DNA from 4 places in the Streptomyces sp. WZ-12 genome. Region 3 is predicted to be linked to each of the others. Evidence: riboswitches for the same ligand, from Rfam matches in the RefSeq annotation. Region 3 holds a riboswitch; each other region holds the start of a gene.
The links. Region 3 has a riboswitch for magnesium ahead of PV796_RS39380 (NRAMP family divalent metal transporter). Riboswitches for the same ligand answer to the same signal wherever they lie in the genome.

Region 1 (4,784 bases), 7.3 Mb from region 3:
GAGCGGGGAGCCGGGGATCAGCACGATCGCGGCGGCCGCGGCGACCAGCCCGGCGTAGACGGCGTAGAAGCCCTTGGCGCCGCCGATGCCGCGGTGCAGGGAGTGCTTGATGCCGAAGACATCGCCGATGGCGTAGGCGGTGGACAGGGAGACGGCGAAGGCGCCGATGATCGAGGCGTCGAGCAGGGCGATGGCGAAGAGGACCCCGGCCAGTTTGCCGGCGTGCGCGGCCAGGCCGTGCGCGATGCCGGCGGTGTCGGTGAACGCGCCGACGCCGTGGGTGCCGGCGAAGGCGGCGGCCGTGCACCCCATCAGGGCGGCGCCGCCGATCACCACGATGGCGATGCCGATCCACAGGTCGGCCTTCTCGTACGACATGAAGCGCGGCGTGATGCGCTTGTCGATGACGTAGGACTGCTGGAAGAAGAGCTGCCAGGGGGCGACGGTGGTGCCGACGATGCCGATGATCAGCAGCATCACGGTGGACAACTGGCCGGCGCCGCCGGGGAGATGGGGGACGACGAAGTCGTGGGCCATCTGACCGGTGGACGGGTGGACCATGAAGTAGAGCGGGACGAGCAGCAGCGAGGCCGCGCACAGTCCGATGGCGATCCGCTCGAACCGCCGGAACGATCCGGTGAAGGCGGAGGCGATGATCACGGCGGCGGCCAGCACCACCGCGCCGACCTTCGGCAGGCCCAGGTAGCCGGCGGCCAGCGTGATGCCGATGAACTCCGTGACCAGGGTGAGGGCGTTGAGCAGGAAGAGGTCGATGACCGAGAACGCGCCCCAGAACTTCCCGAACCGCTCCAGGATGAGCCGGGCGTGCCCGACCCCGGTGACGGCGCCGAGCCGGAGCACCATCTCCTGGTTGACGTAGAGCACCGGCACCAACAGGAGCAGGGTCCACAGCAGATGCGTGCCGTAGTTCTGGCCGGCCTGGCCGTAGGTGGCGAAGGCGCCGGCGTCGTTGTCGCCGACCATCACGATCAGGCCCGGGCCGACGATCGCCAACAGGGTCTTGAGCTTGGCGGACAGGCCCCGGCGCGGGGCGGTGTCGTCGTGCCGGATGGTGCCGAGCGCGCCGCGGATGTCGCCGATGTGCGCGTCGTCGAGGACGGCGGTGGGCGGCGCCGTCGGGGGCGCGGCGGGGGCCGTGGGGCGGATGGTGGTCTCGGTCATGGCTACCTCCCAAGTGCCCCTTGAAGGGGCGGAGTTGGGGGCACGCTGCAGCCATCCTCCCTGCGCGGGCGCGCAGCACGACCTCCCGTGCCGGCGGCGGGCCGTACGGGGCGTGATGCGGCGGGATGCCGCGCAGGGAAGGTGGTTACCGCGTGCCGGAAGAATGCGAGGGCAGGCGGAGCAGGGGCCGTTGATGGCCCGGACTACTGCATTCCATGTCTCTCGCCTCCTTCCGGTCGGGGCGCCTGGGTGCGCCGTCGTCGATCCGGTAAGGAGCGGACCAGTCGCCGTCGACTGGTTCACCCCCACTCGTCAGAGCTTTGGCACGTCACGGCGTAGCCCCGTGCGGGGCAGCCACCTGGGGTCACCCCTTGGGCCGGGGAGACCTGTCCTGATCCGGAGCGTCTCTCGACGGGTGGGATCAGTGGCCTGTGTCCGTGACGACGCCTCACCGAACGAGGTGACCGCTGTCAAAACCTCTAGGAGCTTAGACCTGCCGGCGGAGGTACTTGCGCGGAAGTGCAAGTTTTTGACCGACTCTTAACCAAGCGGCCACCTTTGGATCCCGCCGCCCCGGCCGAGCCGCTGGACACCGCCCGGCTCCCGGGTGAGCATGATCCGCATGTCCGAGCACCCCCGGCCCGACGAGGCGGGCGACCGCGGCACCCCGGCCGAGCGACTGGACCTCATCGAGGCGCTGTTGGCGCCGGCGGTGGCGGGGTGGGACGAGGCCGGGCGGCGGCTGCGGCCGGCCTGGCGACGGGTCACCCGCGGCGAACCCCGCTGGCCGTCGACGCTGGCGGTGCTGGTGGCGGTGGTGCTCCAGTGGCGGCTGCCGGCGCGGCTGGCGATCCATCCGGGGTGGCTGCTGCCGGGGCTGGAGACGGTGCTGCTGCTCGTCCTGGTGGCGGCCGACCCGGTCCGCATCGAGCGGGCCTCCCGGCTCTACCGGTGGGCGGGGCTGGCGTTGATCGCGTTGATCAGCGCGGCGAACGGCTGGTCCGCGGTGCACCTGGTGATCGGCCTGGTGCGCGGCACGGAGGGCGAGGACGCCGCGGCGCTGCTGGCCACCGGCGGCGCCATCTGGGTCACCAACGTCCTCGCCTTCGCGCTCTGGTACTGGGAGTGGGACCGCGGCGGACCGGTCGCCCGGGTCCATGCGGTGCGCCGCTACCCCGACTTCCTCTTCCCGCAGATGGCGACGCCGGCGCTGGCCCCGGAGCACTGGGAGCCGCAGTTCGCCGACTACCTGTACCTGTCCTTCACCAACGCCACCGCGTTCAGCCCGACCGACGTGATGCCGCTGACCCGTTGGGCGAAGCTGCTGATGCTGTTGCAGTCGGCGGTCTCGCTGCTGACCGTCGTGCTCGTGGTGGCCCGCGCGGTGAACATCCTCAAGTGACGTGCCGTCAGGCGTCGTTGGCGGCGAAAAGGCTGCGGCCCGGTGTGTGAAGGTCGCGTTGCGAGGGTATGGCGACGTCATGACGGGGTGATGAGACCGCCGTGAGAAGACGATGAACATGTGCGTGAAGATGCAAATACTTGGCGAAGCCTTGACCGCGCGGGCCGTGACCAATCGATGATGCGTCTCTGACCTGCGGTTTTGTCTCACGGCGTTGAAGATCCCGAAAACAATCTCCGCCCGGAGTCAATTCTTTCCCACGTCATGGTTGGGCTCCGCGGTCGGTTTGCCCGTGCGGCCTGCCCAAGTGGCCCGCCGGGGCTTTCACAACGTGTTCGAATACTGGATTGGGGTGCGCGACCGGCGAACCCGTGCCTGGTCAGCGGCATCTGTAGGGGCGAATGTCCGAGGGTCTCCACCCACCGGCACCGAACAAAGGCATATCGATGTCGTCGCCCCTTCTCGAATCGTCCTTCGAGCCGTCAGAGCCCGCGGCTCCGCGGGCGGTATACCGCACCGCCGGCACCCCCGCCCCGCGGACTCTGCTCGACGTGCTCGACGCCACCGCCGCCGCACACCCCCAGGCGCTCGCCCTGGACACCGGCGCCGAGGCGATCACCTACCACGACCTGTGTAGCGAGATCGAACGACGCGCGCGACAGCTCCGGCAGCAAGGGATCGGCCCCGGTGACCGGGTCGGCGTGCGCGTGCCGTCCGGAACCGCCGAGCTGTACCTCTCGATCCTCGCCGTCCTGCGCAGCGGCGCCGCATACGTACCGGTCGACGCCGATGACCCCGACGAGCGGGCCGCCACCGTCTTCCGGGAGGCCGCCGTCTGCGCCGTCCTCGGCCCGGACGCCCCGCCGCTCGGACTGGCCCGGCCCACCGGGGCGCAGCGGCCCCCGGCCCCCGAGGACGACGCCTGGATCATCTTCACTTCGGGTTCGACCGGCGCGCCCAAGGGCGTTGCCGTCAGCCACCGTTCGGCCGCCGCGTTCGTCGACGCCGAGGCCGGCCTCTTCTGCCAGGACCGGCCGCTGGGCCCCGGCGACCGGGTGCTGGCCGGGCTGTCCGTCGCCTTCGACGCCTCCTGCGAGGAGATGTGGCTGGCCTGGCGGAACGGTGCCTGCCTGGTCCCCGCCCCCCGCTCGCTGGTCCGGGCCGGCCACGAGCTCGGCCCGTGGCTGGTCGAGCGCGGCATCACCGTGGTCTCCACCGTCCCCACCCTCGCCGCGCTCTGGCCGGACGAGTCGATGCACCGGGTCCGCCTGCTGATCGTGGGCGGCGAGTCCTGCCCCGCCGGGCTCGTCGACCGCTTCGCCGGCCCCGGCCGCGAGATGTGGAACACCTACGGCCCCACCGAGGCCACCGTCGTCGCCTGCGCCGCCCGCCTCCAGCCGGGCCAACCGGTCCGCATCGGCCTGCCGTTGGAAGGCTGGCAGCTCGCCGTCGTCGACCGCGAGGGCCGGCCGGTGTCCTACGGCGAGGAGGGCGAGCTGATCATCGGCGGCGTCGGCAACGCCCGCTACCTCGACCCCGTCAAGGACGCCGAACGGTACGTCCCCGACGACGTCCTGCAGACCGGCCGCGCCTACCGCACCGGCGACCTGGTGCGCGCCGAACCCGAGGGCCTGCTCTTCGTCGGCCGCGCCGACGACCAGATCAAGCTCGGCGGCCGCCGGATCGAACTGGGCGAGATCGACGCCGCGTTGGGCGCCCTGCCCGGCGTCCGCGGTGCCGCCGCGGCCGTCCAGACCACCCCGGCCGGCACCCAGGTCCTGGTCGGCTACGTCATCCCCGAGCAGCGCACCGGCGACGGCTCCAGCTTCCAGCAGGACAAGGCCCGCGCGCTGCTCAAGGAGAGACTGCCGGCACAACTGGTGCCCGTCCTGGCCGAGGTCGAGAGCCTGCCCACCCGTACCTCCGGCAAGGTCGACCGCAAGGCGCTGCCCTGGCCGTTGCCGTCCACCCCGGCCGACAACGACCCCGGAGGCGCGGCCCCGGCCCTGCACGGCACCGCCGCCCGCCTCGCCGGCGTCTGGGAGGAACTCCTCGGCGTCCGGCCCGGGTTGGACAACGACTTCGTCTCCCTCGGCGGCACCAGCCTGGTCGCCGCCCGGATGGCGTCCCAGCTCCGGGCCCACCACCCCGGCGTCTCCGTCGCCGACCTCTACCGCCACCCGGTGCTCCGCGACATGGC
Region 2 (4,784 bases), 510 kb from region 3:
GCGAAGGTGCCGATGGCCATCATGATGACGGTGATGGAGAGGACCTTGGTGCGGCCGATGCGGTCGCCGAGCGGGCCGAAGAACATGCCGCCGATCGGGCGCACCAGGAAGGCGACGGCGAACAGGCCGAGGGTGCCGATCGTGCCGATGGTCTGACCCGCGCCGGTGAAGAAGACCGCGGTGAGCACGGGGGTCAGGTTGGCGAAGACACCGAAGTCGAACCACTCGGTGACGTTTCCGATCGCCGCTGCGCCAATCGCCCTTCTCGTCACATCAGGGTTGGTGACGGTTATTTCTTCAACTTTCAGCGAGTTTCGGCTCGCGGCTTCGGTATCGGCATGATCGGCGTGTTCAGCCGGCACAAATTACTCCTCAAACCTCGCTTGCGGGAGCGCCGTTGGGGACGCTTCGACACGGCGTGTGCGGCCCGGCACGGTGTGTGCGACATGGGGCGCAAGGCGGCGCTCCGCGCCATTCTCTGAAAGTCATCGGAGGGTTGTCTTACTTTTTGCTCTGTTGTGATGTGGGTGGGCTCCGGCCTTTGCGTTGCGTGTTCGATGAATCGCCGCTGTGGGGCCGCGATTTGATGTGAAGGCGCATGCGGCCGCGACTCCGGCAGTCGCTACGTGCGTCGGAACGGCGAGAAGAATTGGTTAAGTTGACGCCGTCGGGGTATACGGCGGCGCATCTTTAGTGTTTCTACGCGCCGGCCTCAGCGGGAAGTTGGGCCGACATCGCGCCATGCGGTCTGCCGTGGGGACTCCGGGCGACCGATCGTCGGAGCATCGGTGTTGGCGCGGCACTGTCCCCGCGTCAACGCCCTTACGCGGGCGCATGGTTCGCCTGAACAACGCCAGGAGCTGCTGGAGGGTGCACGAGATCGGGGGAGTGGGGTTGGCGAAGGTGCGGGGGTTAAGACTGTGCCCCCTGGGGTGAGCCGCCACCGGGGGCGCGTTCCGGAGTGTGCGCGGGGCCTGCGAGCGCCTGCTGCACCACGCAGACGGCGAGCGGGAGCATCAGACGGGCGAGGGGGCCCGCACCCGCCGCGTCGGCGGCACTGGACACGACGGGCCCGGCATGGGCCAACGCCCGCCGCAGCAGGGGGCGTAGCGCGTCGGGGGTGATGTCGGGTACGGCGAGGGTGAGGCCGGTAGCGGCCAGGTTGGGCCATGTCAGGTGAATGCGCACAGCAGGCTCCGAGGGGGAACGGGCCCGGCCGCGCACACCGGCAGGAAGCAACCACGCGCCGTGCCTCAGCGCCTCGCGGGCAGGGGCGGCGTGTGGAGGGGGGTGAGCGGCGTCAGCGGCGGCCGGGCGGTGACGGGCGGGTCGGCCTGGGAAAAACGGGGTCCGGACTATGCCAGGGACTCAAGCCCCTCACCTCCTCGCGGCCTGGGCACCCGTGGGTGCCGGACATGGGCCGAGGAGCCTCCGCGACGCGGGTAGGCACCTCTCTCGTCACAGCTTCAGCACTGCGCGGCGTATTCCCGGCCGACGTTGGCCGGGCAGCCGCTTGGGCGCACCCCTTAATCCGGGGCGAGCTGTCCTGACCCGGGGCGTCTCTCGACGTTCGGGGTCAGCGGCCTGTGTCCGCGCAGACGCCTCACCTAACGAGGTGCTGCACATGTCGAGAATCACGAACGCGCACGGACACTGTCAAGCACGGACAGCGTCAAGGCACGTTTACGGAGACCGTAGGCGACGTAGGTAAACGCCAAGGGAACACGGCGAGTTGGTGACGTGTTCGTACCGGAAACAGGAGATCTTGTGAGCGAGAGCGCCCATTTACCTCCCCCGTCCTCGTCGCGCCCGGTGGAGCGCTCGGGCCCCATGGGGGCGGTACAGGCGGTGGTGAACCACGTCCCCGGTGCCTCCCTGGCGAAAGGGGCCTTGGACGGGGCCTTGGAGGTGGTCGGTTCGGTGTCTCCCGCGACGCGTCGGGTCGCGGTGTATGCCGGTGTCGGCATCCTGGGTGCGGTGGGCTTGGTCGAGTGGCCGGTGGCGGCCGCAGGCGCCGCGGTCGTGTGGCTGACTCAGCAGAACCCCGGTAAGAGCGACGGGGCAGACGCCGTGCCGACCGGTGCACAGCAGCGGTCGGCAACGGCCCCTGCCACTGCCGACAAGCGGGCGAAGGGCGCGCGGAAGTCGCGATCGCCGCAGGCGCACGGCCGGCGCGACGGCGCGGTGCCGATCGACGCCGAAACGCCGTCGAGGCAGGCGGCCGGCTGACCCGCCCGCCACCAATCCGTCGGCCGCCCGGCCGTCCCGGGCATGGCTCTTTCTCCCCGCACCGCGGTCCCGACCGGTGTGGCTCTCTCGCGAAAGTAGGACAGTGGTTCTGCGATTACTGACCGGCCTGCCTGCGGCCGGCCTCGGTGTGGCGCTCGCCGTTCCGGCCCGGGTCGTCACGCATCTCGCTTCCCCGGCCGACGCGCTCCGGCGAGGCGCTGCCGAACTCTCCTCCACCGGCGTGCGCACCGCGGCGAGCGCCGCGGCCGAGGCGTCGGCGACGGCCGTGCGCATGGCCCGGGTAGCCCGCAACGCGCTTGCCCCTGCGGACGGTTGCTGGCGGGCCGGCAGCCGTCTGCAACTGCCCCTGCGTCCGCACCCCGGGGCCGCCGATACTGCGCCCCTGGAGGAGGCTGCGGAGAAGGTGGCCGCCGCCTTGCTGGAGCATCCCGATGTCCTCCTTGCCTATTGGGACGGCAGGCTGTCCCGGCTGGTGGTGCGGGCGACCGACGAGGCCCTGGTCGGCACCGTCGAACGCCGGGCGACGGAGCTGGCCGCCCGGTACGGACTGGAAGACTCCGACGGGACGGCGGAACCACACCTTCCGCACCCGGGGAGCGCCGCCGATGTGCGTGCTGCGGCGATGGTCCTGGCCTGCGACGCGGCGGGCATCGCCACGGCGTTGACGACACAGGTGATGCGGTTGCAGAAGTCGCCGCGGCTGGTCACCGCGGCGGTGACGCTGCTCCGGGAGGACTCCCGGGTCCGCGACGTGCTGCGCCGCCGGCTCGGTACGACCGGCACCGACCTGGTGCTGGCCGCGGTCAACGCCGCCACGCACGGTCTGGGCCAGTCGCCGACCGCGCTCGTGCTGGACGGGGCGCTGCGGACGGGGCAGTTGGCGGAGGCGCTGGCCCGAGCCGCCGCGTTCGACGCCGCACACGACAGCCTCTGCCTGCCGGACCGGCCGAGCCTGTCCGGGGCCGGGCTGTCCCGGCCACCGCTCCGGCGGAATCCGGGCGAGGAGTACGCCGACACCGCGGTCACGGGAAGCCTCGTGGGAGCAGCCGCAACGCTGGTGTTCACCCGCAGCCTGGCCGGTGCCGCGGAAGCGGTCCTGGCCGGATCACCGAAGGCGGCACGCTACGGCCCCACGGCCTTCACGGCCGCCGTGGGCAGCGCCCTGGCCCAGGGCGGAGTGCTGGTCCGCAGCGTCGAGCGGCTGCGCCGACTGGAACTCGTGGACACCGTGGTTCTGCACCCCGGAGCCCTGCGCAGCCCACGGCGGACGGTCCTCGACGTCGACCCCGGCACGTCTTCGTGGGACCACGACCGGCTCTGGCACGCCGCGACCGCGGCGCTGCGCGGCGTCGACGACGCGGCCGGTGGCGCCAACCGGCCTGCGGTGAGCCTCCGTTTGGCCTCCGACAACGAGCCGGCGGACACCGGTTTGATGATCGCCTCCACGGGTGGGGAGGACATCGGCACCGTGCTCGTCGGGTGGGAGCTCGACCCGCGAGCCGAGTCGGTGTTGGACGCCGCCCGCCGGGCCGGCCTGAACGTCGTGATGGTGGACGACCCCTCCCTCGGCGACTTCGCGTCACTGGCGGACACGGTCGTCGCCCCCGAACGGCCGTTGGCCGAGGTCGTGCGCGGGCTGCAGGACGACGGCAAAGTGGTGGTGACCGTCACGCGCATCGACCACGAGGACGCCGGGAGCCACAAGGTGCTCGCGGGGCTGCTGGCCGGTGATCTCGCCGTGTCCGTCACCGATGGGCGCAGCACGGTGGTCTGGGATGCCGATGTCCTGGCGCTGAACGGTCTGGAGGGAGTGCGGCGGCTGCTGGCAGCCACCTCTGCCGCGCGCTCCGTCAGCCGTCGTTCCACGGTCCTCGCTCAGTCCGGGACGGCGCTGTCCGGGCTCTTGGTGGTCACGGGAGGCTCGCCCGCCCGACGCATGCTCCTGCCGACCGGGGTCCGGCTCAGCCCCGTCAACGCGGCGGCCGGTGCGGCCCTGTTCTCGGGGTGGCGGGCCGCGTACGGCTCGCTCGGCCGCCGAGCGCCCCACCCGGGTCCGCGCGTACCGTGGCACGCCCTGCACCCCGACGAGGCACTGTCCCGGCTGGCCAGCATGCCCCGAACCGCCCCCACGATGCTGTCGCGGCTGCGCACCGGCGCGGATGCCGCGGCCCGATTACCGGTCTTCGCCCCGGCGCGCCTCACGATGTCCTTGGTCGCGGCCGTGCGCGCGGAACTCGACGACCCCCTCACCCCCGTGCTCGCGGTCGGCGCGGCAGCCTCGGCGGTCCTCGGGTCCACCGTCGACGCCCTCCTGGTCACCGGGGCGTTGGGAATGAACGCCATGGTGGGCGGGGTGCAACGAGTGCGCGCCGAGCGCGCGTTGGCCGCCCTCGCGGTGGGCCAGCGACAGACGGCCCGGCGCATCACCGACTCCCGGGCGGGGGCGACGGCGGTCGTCGACGCCGCCCGGCTGAAGCCAGGCGACCTGATCGAACTGGCCACCGGCGACGTGGTGCCCGCCGATGCCCGACTCC
Region 3 (4,784 bases):
CCCGCCTCCTGGACTGCTACGGCATCCCCCGCCTTCCCCAGGCATACGTCACCACCGAGGAGGCGGCCGTCGACGCCGCCGCCCGACTGGCCAGCCGCTCCGGCACGGTGGCCCTCAAGGCCCAGGGACCCGACCTCGTCCACGAGGCCGAGCGGGGCGGCGGGTTCCTCGACCTGCGCGGCCGGCACGCCGTGCGGACCGCCTTCCGTGATCTGGCCGCCCGCCTCGGCACGGCGATGACCGGCGCACTGGTCCAACCGATGGCGGAACGCGGCGCCGAACTCCTCGCCGGCGTCGTCCAGGACGAGGTCTTCGGCGCCCTGGTCGTCTTCGGCCCCGGCGGCACCACCAGCGAACTGCTCGCCGACCACGCCGCCCGCCTCGCCCCGCTCGCCGACACCGACGTCCATGACCTGCTCACCACGCCCCGCTGCGCTCCGCTCCTCTTCGGCCACCGCGGCGCCCCACCGGCCGATCCGGCCCCCCTCAAGGACCTGTTGGTCCGCCTCTCCCAGATGGCCGGCGACCTCCCCGAACTGGCCGAGGTCGAGTGCAACCCGGTGATCGCCCGCCCCGACGGCTGCACCGTCGTCGACGCACGCGTCCGCCTCCTGCCGCGCCGGTCGACCGACCCCTATCTACGCCGCCTCCCGTGAAGGCGGACGGTGAGTCTTTGAACGCGCCTCGCGGGGAGGGGAGTTGACGCGTTGACTGGCGGAAGGGGTGTGCGGGTGAGCTGCGCGGGCAGCTGGGCGGAGCGTGGCCGCCGGGTCGAATGGGCGCGCTGGGCGGCCGAGTTCGCCCTTGGACCTCGATCGAGCCCGATAGGCACCGGCTGTCGTGCGGCGACCGGCTTCTGATGGGAGGAGTTGAGCCGCGCACTGCCGGCCAGGCGGCCCATGCACGCGCGCCCGTCCCACCGCAATTCCCAGGCACGGCACCGTGGGGGCCGCCCCGCCGTGCGGGCACCGGTCAAGGTTGAGTCAAAGACTTGCGTACCCACGCAAGTACGAGGGTAGGATTTCAGCCGTTCGAAGAGAAGGAATCGAGGCACCTCGTTCGGTGAGGCGTCTTCGCGGACACAGGCCACTGACCCCACGACGTCGAGAGACGCCCAGGTTCAGGACAGGTCTCCCCGACCTAAGGGGTGACCCCAAGTGGCTTCCCCTGTACGGGGATTACGCCGTGGAGTGCCAAAGCTCTGACGAGTTGGGGTGAGCCAGTCATCGTGGACTGGTCCGCTCTTTGCCGTGTCCGTTTGGCGCCCGCGTGCGCCCCGGCCGGAAGGAGGCGAGAGACACCATGGACGGCCATTGCAGTAGTCCGGGCCACAGTCGGCCCCATATGCGTATGTCATCTCCGATGTCTTCTTCGACCTCCGGTACGCAGTAACAACCTCCTGCGCGAGAGCACCCTCCCCCCACGCACCCGTGCGGCCACCGGCCGTGCCGGGGCGCTGTGCTGCGCGTTCGCAGGGGGATCGCCGCTGCGTGCCCCAAACCTCCCCCGTTGGGGGACGGGAGGCTTTCATGACCAACCTGACCACCACCGCCACGCCATCGACTCCGCCGCAGTCCAGCGCGGTGCTCGACGACGCCCACATCGGAGACATCCGCGGTGCGCTTGGCACCATCAGGGTCGACGACACCGCCCCGCGCCTGGGGCTCTCCGCCAAATTCAAGACGCTGCTCGCGATCGTCGGCCCCGGCCTGATCGTGATGGTCGGCGACAACGATGCCGGCGCCTTCGCCACCTACGGCCAGGCCGGCCAGAACTACGGCACCAGCCTGCTGTGGACCCTGCTGCTGCTCGTTCCCGTCCTGTACGTCAACCAGGAGATGGTGCTCCGACTCGGCGCCGTCACCGGGGTCGGGCACGCGCGCCTGATCCTGGAGCGGTTCGGCAAGTTCTGGGGCGCGTTCTCCGTCATCGACCTGTTCCTGCTCAACGCGCTGACGCTGGTCACGGAGTTCATCGGCATCACCATGGCCGCCGACTACCTGGGCCTGCCCAAGACCGGCTCGGTGATCCTGGCCGCCGCGATCATCATCGCGTCCGCGTTCACCGGTTCCTTCCGTCGCTTCGAGCGGATCGCCGTCGCGCTGTGCATCGGGTCGCTGCTCCTGGTCCCGCTCTACTTCATGCTCCACCCCAAGGCGTCGCAGATGGCGCACGGCTTCGTCGTCCCCGTCATCCCCGGCGGCAGCGGCGAGTTGGCCACGGTCATGCTGCTGATCATCGGCATCGTGGGCACTACGGTGGCGCCCTGGCAGTTGTTCTTCCAGCAGTCCTACGTCATCGACAAGCGCATCACCCCGCGCTTCATGAAGTACGAGAAGGCCGACCTGTGGATCGGCATCGCCATCGTGATCATCGGCGCCGCCGCCATGATGGGCCTGGTCGCCGCCGCCTTCGCCGGCACCAAGGGCTTCGGCAACTTCACCGACACCGCGGGCCTGATCACCGGCATCGAGGCCAAGGCCGGAAAGGTGGCAGGCGTCCTCTTCGCCATCGCCCTGCTGGACGCGGCGATCATCGGCGCCTTCGCCGTCTCCCTGTCCACCGCCTACGCGATCGGCGACGTGTTCGGGATGAAGCACTCCCTGCACCGGGGCATCAAGGGAGCCAAGGGCTTCTACGCCGTCTACGCCGGCCTGGTCGCCGCGGCCGCCACCATCGTGCTGATCCCCGGCTCCCCGCTCGGCCTGCTCACCCAGGGCGTGCAGACCCTCGCCGGCGTGCTCCTGCCCTCCGCCACGGTCTTCCTGCTGCTGCTCTGCAACGACAAGCAGGTCCTCGGACCATGGGTGAACGGGCCCAAGACCAACGCCTTCACCGCGGCGGTCGTCGGCGTCCTGGTGTCACTGTCGATCATCCTGACCGCCTCGGTGCTCTTCCCCGACATCAGCGCGAGCATGATCCTCGACATCATGGCCGGCTGCGGCGTCGCCGGGGTACTGGCCGCCGGCTACGCCTTCACCCGCCGGCGCACCGCCACCAAGGAAGACCCGATCGACCGCACCGGCCGCGAGTCATGGCGCATGCCGCCGCTCGTCACGCTGACCCGACCCGCCATGTCCACCGGCCGCAAGCTGGGCATGGGCGCCCTGCGCACCTACCTGCTGATCGCGATGGTCCTCGTCGTCATCAAGATCGTGCAGGTCGCCCTCGGCAACTGACCCACCCGCGCCGGCGCTTGACCATCCCCCGACCGGGGTGGCGGCGGGACCCCTCCCCACCCGCCGCCACCCCCCACCGCCCCCTCACGGAGGAGGGAGGCCCTCATGCGCCTTCTCCCGCACCTCACCAAGCTCACCGCACCGGCCCGCCGGCGGCACCACGCCACCGACGACCGACCCGCCCCGCACACCACCCACCACTCTTGCCCACACCTCCAGTTGACCCTGCACGACGGCACCGAGCGGGACTACCTGCTCGACAGCCCCAACACCTGCCCCAGCCCCACGGGGCCGTGCGCCAGGTACGAACCGCGCATCCACCTTGCCTACCTCCTCGCCCAGCAAGGCCACGACGCCCACTGGCTCGCCCACTACGCCGACCTGCCGCTATCCGCGGCCGAGCGCATCACCGCCGCCGCCACCACACCCCCGGGCAGATAGGGCCGACACAGCGAGGCGGTCGGCGACGCGGGCTCTCCGCCCCCGCGTCGCCGACCGCCTCGCTGCCGTATCTACGCGTGTTGTCGTTCCGCCGCGTGCTCAACCGCGCCGACCGGCCCCGTCGGTGCCGGACGGGCCGCCAGGTGCCGGGCGGCGGCGAGCAGCGACGGGAGGTGCGGGTTGGTGGTGCGGTAGAGCACGCGGTGGCCGCTGCGGCGGACCCCGACCAGGCCCGCGGCCCGCAGGCGCCCGAGGTGCTGGGAGACGGCCGCGTAGGGGGCGCCGACGCATTCCGTCAGCTCCCCGACGGCGAGCTCCTGGTCATCGGCCAGCGCCTGTAGCAACCGCAGCCGGATGGGGCCGGCCACCGCCTTCAACAACGCCGTCACGGCGGTGATTTCGGCGACCGTGAGCTCCGTGGTCGTCGTGCGCGCCGGAAGAAGGACAACGTCGGACTCAGTGAGCGCACGCACCGGACAACCCCCTCTCCATGGCGGAGGTGAGGGAACGCGGATCGTCGTGCCGGTCCCGGTGCCAGTGCAGGTCGCGCACGGGCGGCATGCCGGAGAGCATGTCGACGAGTCGGTCCAGCAGGCCGGTCTCCGTGCCGTCCAGGGTGACCAACATCTGCAGGTGGGTGGTGAACACGTCGGACGGGTCGACGCGCACGGCCTCGACGCGCGCACCGGGCCGGCTCAGGGCCAGCACGCACAGCGCGCGCACCTGGGTTTCGGCACCCTGGTCGCAATGGACGTGGAGGGTGACCAGCTCGTGGGGCCGGACGGCCGTCGCCTCGGTGCCGGGGCGCTTGGTCTGCTTGAGGAGGGTACGGGGCAGGAATCGCATGACGGTGGGTATCCCTTGCATGGTCAGCGTGACGGGACGGCGAAGCCCAACGAGCCGGTCGCCGGGCTTCCTTCATCAGGGGCGGGGCCCTGTCTGTGGCCGACGGTCAGGGGCGGGGCCTGGCCGTGGCCGACGGCTCGAAGGCGTAGCCGACCTGCCGTACGGTGCGGATCAACGCCCGATGCCCGGGGCCCAGCTTCCGACGCAGACGGGCGATGTGAACGTCGACCGTGCGCATGTCCCCTACGGCGGTCTGCTGCCACACCAGCGCCATCAGCTGCTCACGGCTGTAGACCCGGCGCCGGTTGGCCATCAGAT
Region 4 (4,784 bases), 360 kb from region 3:
CCCGTGGATCAGTGACTACAACCCTTCCACCGAGACCGGCAGGGTCATCGGCAGCGTTGGCGGCTACAACGGCGGCGGGAACGATGCCAACGCCGACAACGTCACCTACTCACCCCTGTACGGCAAGGACGCCCAAGACCTCTACAACGACGCCAACGCAGGCCGCGCCGTTCTGCGCCCACACTCCTACGATCCGGCCACTGCCAGCACAGGATGAAGACCACCCGCGCCAGAGGACGCACTCTGTTCTCATGTCCGGTGCGGTTGTGGGTACTTGGCGCAGGATAGACAGGTGTCGGGCTCGCCCTTCGCCGAGTAGTGGTGGCTGACCAGGGGCTTCAACTGAGGTCGGCGGCCTTCGAAGCACCAGCGTCCGCGACCTACTCCAGCGCCCAACAGGCGTCCTCGGCATGAAACCGGTCAGAAGTACTCGATGGCAGCAAGGGCTCTGACGACCGACCGCAGTATGCGTGAGCAGCGGGAGCCGACCTCCTCGACCGGCTCCCGTACTGCCAACACGCATGTCTCCCAGACCACAAGCGAGTTGATCGCCGAGGGTGACTGGCCGGCAGCGCCCACGCGTGTGGGATCGCCGACTGGCCGGCCGGGTTGCTGTAGCCCGCGATCCGCAGGCCGTCGCCGCAGTCGGAGGTGGTGTCGACGTCGAGCCAGAAGCCCCTGCCGCAGTACAGCAGTACGCGGTGGCGGGGACGCAGGCTTTTCACCGCTGGGGCGCTCCGACCTACTGGCGCAAGGGGCTTACCGCTGGCAGGAGTTGGGGGTGCCATCGAGCCAAGGTTGGGGCAACACTTGCGCCCAGGTGCAATCATGGCACTACGCTCAGGCATCAGCAGGCACCTCACTGGCGAGGCTCCTGCACGAACATTGACCGCTGGACGGCCCTCGCTTCGCAACAGTCCGGCCCGCCTCGCCCTTCGTTCCTTCACGGCTCATCAACTGGCGTCATTTCCCTCGCCGTTGACTGACTCTTCCAGGATGCGCCCATGCACCTTCTACCCCGTCCAGGCTTCCGGCGCCTCAAGGACCCCGCACGCCCCCTGACGGTGCATTGCGCCCTCCAGGCCGTGTGCGACGGGCACGCGATGAACAAGACGCTCACCCTGTTCTCGCACATGTTCACAGGCACCGACGTGCGAGTGGACAGTCGGTGCACCGTCAGGCCGGACGGCAGAGTCAGCGTGCTCGCGCAAGTCGCCCTCACCCCGGACGCCTCCGCCACCGCCGCGCTGGAACGGCTCGTCGTCCACCTGACCCGCGAGCCCGGTGTACGCAACGTGCGCTGGCACCTGCACACCAAGAACACCCCCTCGGCCCCTCCCCGGCCACCCGGTCCGGACGACGAGAAACCCTCCCAGGGAACGGCCTGAGCGGGGACAACCCGAGCGAGCGCCGCTGCGCGGACTTCGTAGCAGCCCCTCGGCCTTTGCTGATCGGCCACCCGGGCCACGCACGCCACTTTCGACGTCGGAGCAGGCTTCCGTGCAGGCGGCTCGCGCGGGGTCAGACCGTCCGCAGGCATGGGACTTTTCCTCAACTGCGTTGATTTCTTGGGGGGTTGTTGAAGCGGTGTTCATTTGCGCGGTGACGCAAGTGGGGTAGCGTTCCGGTGGCTGGAAACGGGCACCTCGTTCGGTGAGGCGTCTGCACGGATACAGGCCACTGACCCGACGACGTCGAGAGACGCCCAGGATCAGGACAGGTCTCCTCGGCTTAAGGGGTGACCCCAAGTGGCTTCCCGCCCGTCCGGGTGGGGATACGCCGTGCAGTGTCGAAGCTCTTACGTGGAGGGTGTCTGTCCGGCGCAGGCAGGAAGGCTTCCCTGTCGTGAGCGTAACGACGCATCCAATATTGGAGGTGGTCAGGATGGTTCCTGATGGACATACGCGGCCTCACATGCAGCCTGGCCTCGTGAAGGTAGACGCCTGAGTCATTCCCTCGCGCTGTGACCGCGCGTGAGGCGTGCCGCGCATTCCACGGTCAACGGGATGCCGCGCGGCGGCTCGCTTTCGTTCCAGCGGCGCCGCCAGACGTCCGCCCGTTGGCTCTTCATCGCTCTTCAACGGCTCGCCATGGAGCCGTTTTTCGCCACGCCCGTACGCGGGTGCTCCCGCCTGTGGGCGTACGGTTCAGGGAGGCAGATACATGGCTTTTGGCATCACTCGGCAGACTCCCGATCAAGATCCCCGTCAGGAAGGGAGCCGTGCCCTTGTTGGCACGGCGGTGCAGGATCCCGCGCATGTCGGGGACATCGTCGGTGCGTTGGGAACCATCCGCCAAGGGGACAGCGGTCGGCGGCGGTCGTGGGGGCAGCGCATCCGCGCGCTACTGGTGATCATGGGGCCCGGACTGATCGTGATGGTCGGGGACAACGACGCCGGCGGCGTGTCGACGTACGCTCAGGCAGGCCAGAACTACGGCATGAAGCTGCTGTGGACCCTGGCTTTGCTGATCCCGGTGCTCTACGTCAACCAGGAGATGGTGGTCCGTCTCGGAGCGGTCTCCGGTGTCGGGCACGCCCGGCTGATCTTCGAACGGTTCGGCACGTTCTGGGGTGCCTTCAGCGTCGGTGATCTGTTCCTGGTCAACGCGCTGACGATCGTGACCGAGTTCACCGGCGTCTCCCAGGCACTGAGCTACTTCGGGATACCCGCGTACGTGGCCGTCCCGATGGCTGCCGTGCTGCTGTTCGCCGTGGTGGCCGGGGGGTCCTTCCGGCGCTGGGAGCGGTTCTTGTTCCTGCTGATCGCGGTGAACGTGGTGATGTTCCCCATGGCGCTGCTGGCTCATCCGAAGGTCGGCACGGCCGCTCAGGGTTTGATCCCGCAGTTCCCCGGCGGGCTCGACTCCACGCTGCTGCTCGTGATCGTCGCCATCGTCGGTACCACCGTCGCCCCGTGGCAGCTGTTCTTCCAGCAGTCGAACGTGGTGGACAAGCGGATCACGCCGCGTTGGATCCGTTACGAGCGCGCGGACCTGTGGATCGGCATCGCTGTCGTCATGGCCGGCGGTGCGGCGATCATGGCGACCGCGGCCTTCGTCTTCCACGGCACGGACCTGTTCGGTCAGTTCAGCGACGCCGGTGGTGTGGCGAACGGGCTGCGGGAACACGGAAGTTCGGCCCTGGGGGCGCTGTTCGCGATCCTCCTGCTGGACACCGCCCTCATCGGCGCCAACGCCGTGGGACTGGCCACCGCCTACACCTTCGGGGACACCTTCAAAAAGCGGCACTCGCTGCACTGGAAGATGTCCGAGGCTCCCTTGTTCTACGTCGGTTACGCCCTCCTGATCGGCATCTCCGCCACGGTCACACTCGCGGCGAACGACCAGGTCCAGGGCCTGATCACCCAGGGCGTCCAGGCACTGGCGGGGGTCCTGCTCCCTTCGGCAACCGTCTTCCTCGTCCTGTTGTGCAACGACCGGCCGGTGCTGGGCCCGTGGGTGAACACCGCCAAGCAGAACATCGTCGCGGGCCTGATCGTCTGGACGCTGGTGCTGCTCTCACTGGCACTGACCGCGGCCACCTTCTTTCCGAACCTGACCACAACGCAATGGGAGGTCGGTCTCGCTGCCGGCGCGGCCGTCGGCGCTGTCGGCGGGACCTTCGTTGCCCTGCGGTCGCGGCATGCGGCGAACGTCGCCGCCGCGCGCGTGGCCGCTTGGCTACACGCCATGGACCAGGATGATCCAGCCGTACCCGAACCCCTGAGCAAGGCAGACCGCAAGGCGTTGCTGGAGGCCGACCGCAAGGCGTGGCGCACCCCCGCACTCTCCGCCCTGGAGAAGCCGAAGTTCTCCCCCCTGCGCCGAGCCGGGCTGCTCACGCTGCGCGGTTACCTGGTCATTGCGGTCGGCTTGGTCATCGTCAAAATTGCCCAACTGGCCGCAGGACACTGACCGTCGGCCCGCAGCCACTTCGTGGGGCGGCAAACGGCCGCCCCACGCATCCCTCTGGCACGACAACGTGTCACCGGAAGTGCACTGTGCCTGGACGGCCGTCCCGTCCCGGTGGCGGTCCCGCCGCAGTTCGTCCGCACGGCGCTGCGTCGAGTGTCGGTAGGGGCGGCGTGGGCATCTCACGCGTGCCCGTGGTGCGGTGTGCGCCGGGTGTAACGCCAGGCACTCGCGGCTCGTGACGGAATCGAAATTCGATCTTCCTAAGCTGCTGTCTCTGGGCTGCTGCCGCTGACGGGGGCAGTCCGGCTCAAGGGAGTGGACACGCCGCGGAGTGGAGTTTTGGTGGCAACTGGCGCGAAGGACGGCAGCGTCCGTACGGTCTGTTCGTACTGCGGGGTGGGCTGCGGGATCGTTCTGGACGTGGCGCGGGACCCTGCCGACGGTCGGCTCCGTGGGGCGAAGGTGTCCGGGGACAAGGCGCACCCCGCCAATTCCGGCCGGCTGTGCACCAAGGGGGCGACCAGCGCGGACGTGATGGCCGCTCCGGGGCGGGCGGCGAAGGCGCTGGTGCGTGCCGAGCGCGGCGCCGAGCCCGTTGAGACGGACGTGGACGAGGCCATCGAGTCGGTCGCGGGCCGGCTGCGGACGATCCTCGACGCGCACGGGCCGGACGCCTTGTCCTTCTACGTCTCCGGGCAGATGTCCCTGGAGGCGCAGTACTTGGCGAACAAGCTGGCCAAGGGCTTTGTGCGCACCAACCAGATCGAGTCCAACTCCCGGCTGTGCATGGCCTCCGCCGGAACCGGCTACAAGCTGTCGCTGGGCGCGGACGGCCCACCCGGTTCCTACCGGGACTTCGACCGCGCGGA

Region 1: linked by a shared signal. The riboswitch ahead of PV796_RS07025 (NRAMP family divalent metal transporter) and the one ahead of PV796_RS39380 (NRAMP family divalent metal transporter) in region 3 are both predicted to bind magnesium.
Region 2: linked by a shared signal. The riboswitch ahead of PV796_RS37085 (hypothetical protein) and the one ahead of PV796_RS39380 (NRAMP family divalent metal transporter) in region 3 are both predicted to bind magnesium.
Region 4: linked by a shared signal. The riboswitch ahead of PV796_RS37705 (NRAMP family divalent metal transporter) and the one ahead of PV796_RS39380 (NRAMP family divalent metal transporter) in region 3 are both predicted to bind magnesium.

What each region holds. Positions count from the first base shown of each region.
Region 1 is NZ_CP118574.1:1,642,094-1,646,877, reverse strand. It holds gene PV796_RS07025 (NRAMP family divalent metal transporter) at 1-1,182, opposite strand, end outside; M-box (ykoK) riboswitch at 1,479-1,649, opposite strand; gene PV796_RS07020 (hypothetical protein) at 1,805-2,584, shown strand; gene pls (epsilon-poly-L-lysine synthase Pls) at 3,031-4,784, shown strand, end outside.
Region 2 is NZ_CP118574.1:8,453,131-8,457,914, forward strand. It holds gene PV796_RS37080 (MFS transporter) at 1-272, opposite strand, end outside; gene PV796_RS37085 (hypothetical protein) at 913-1,188, opposite strand; M-box (ykoK) riboswitch at 1,444-1,622, opposite strand; gene PV796_RS37090 (hypothetical protein) at 1,768-2,229, shown strand; gene PV796_RS37095 (cation-translocating P-type ATPase) at 2,333-4,784, shown strand, end outside.
Region 3 is NZ_CP118574.1:8,962,979-8,967,762, forward strand. It holds gene PV796_RS39375 (bifunctional acetate--CoA ligase family protein/GNAT family N-acetyltransferase) at 1-656, shown strand, start outside; M-box (ykoK) riboswitch at 1,048-1,221, shown strand; gene PV796_RS39380 (NRAMP family divalent metal transporter) at 1,530-3,179, shown strand; gene PV796_RS39385 (hypothetical protein) at 3,285-3,620, shown strand; gene PV796_RS39390 (ArsR/SmtB family transcription factor) at 3,692-4,093, opposite strand; gene PV796_RS39395 (hypothetical protein) at 4,077-4,466, opposite strand; gene PV796_RS39400 (winged helix-turn-helix domain-containing protein) at 4,573-4,784, opposite strand, start outside.
Region 4 is NZ_CP118574.1:8,604,325-8,609,108, reverse strand. It holds gene PV796_RS37720 (trypsin-like serine peptidase) at 1-217, shown strand, start outside; gene PV796_RS37710 (hypothetical protein) at 1,005-1,388, shown strand; M-box (ykoK) riboswitch at 1,639-1,816, shown strand; gene PV796_RS37705 (NRAMP family divalent metal transporter) at 2,281-3,915, shown strand; gene PV796_RS37700 (bifunctional nitrate reductase/sulfite reductase flavoprotein subunit alpha) at 4,258-4,784, shown strand, end outside.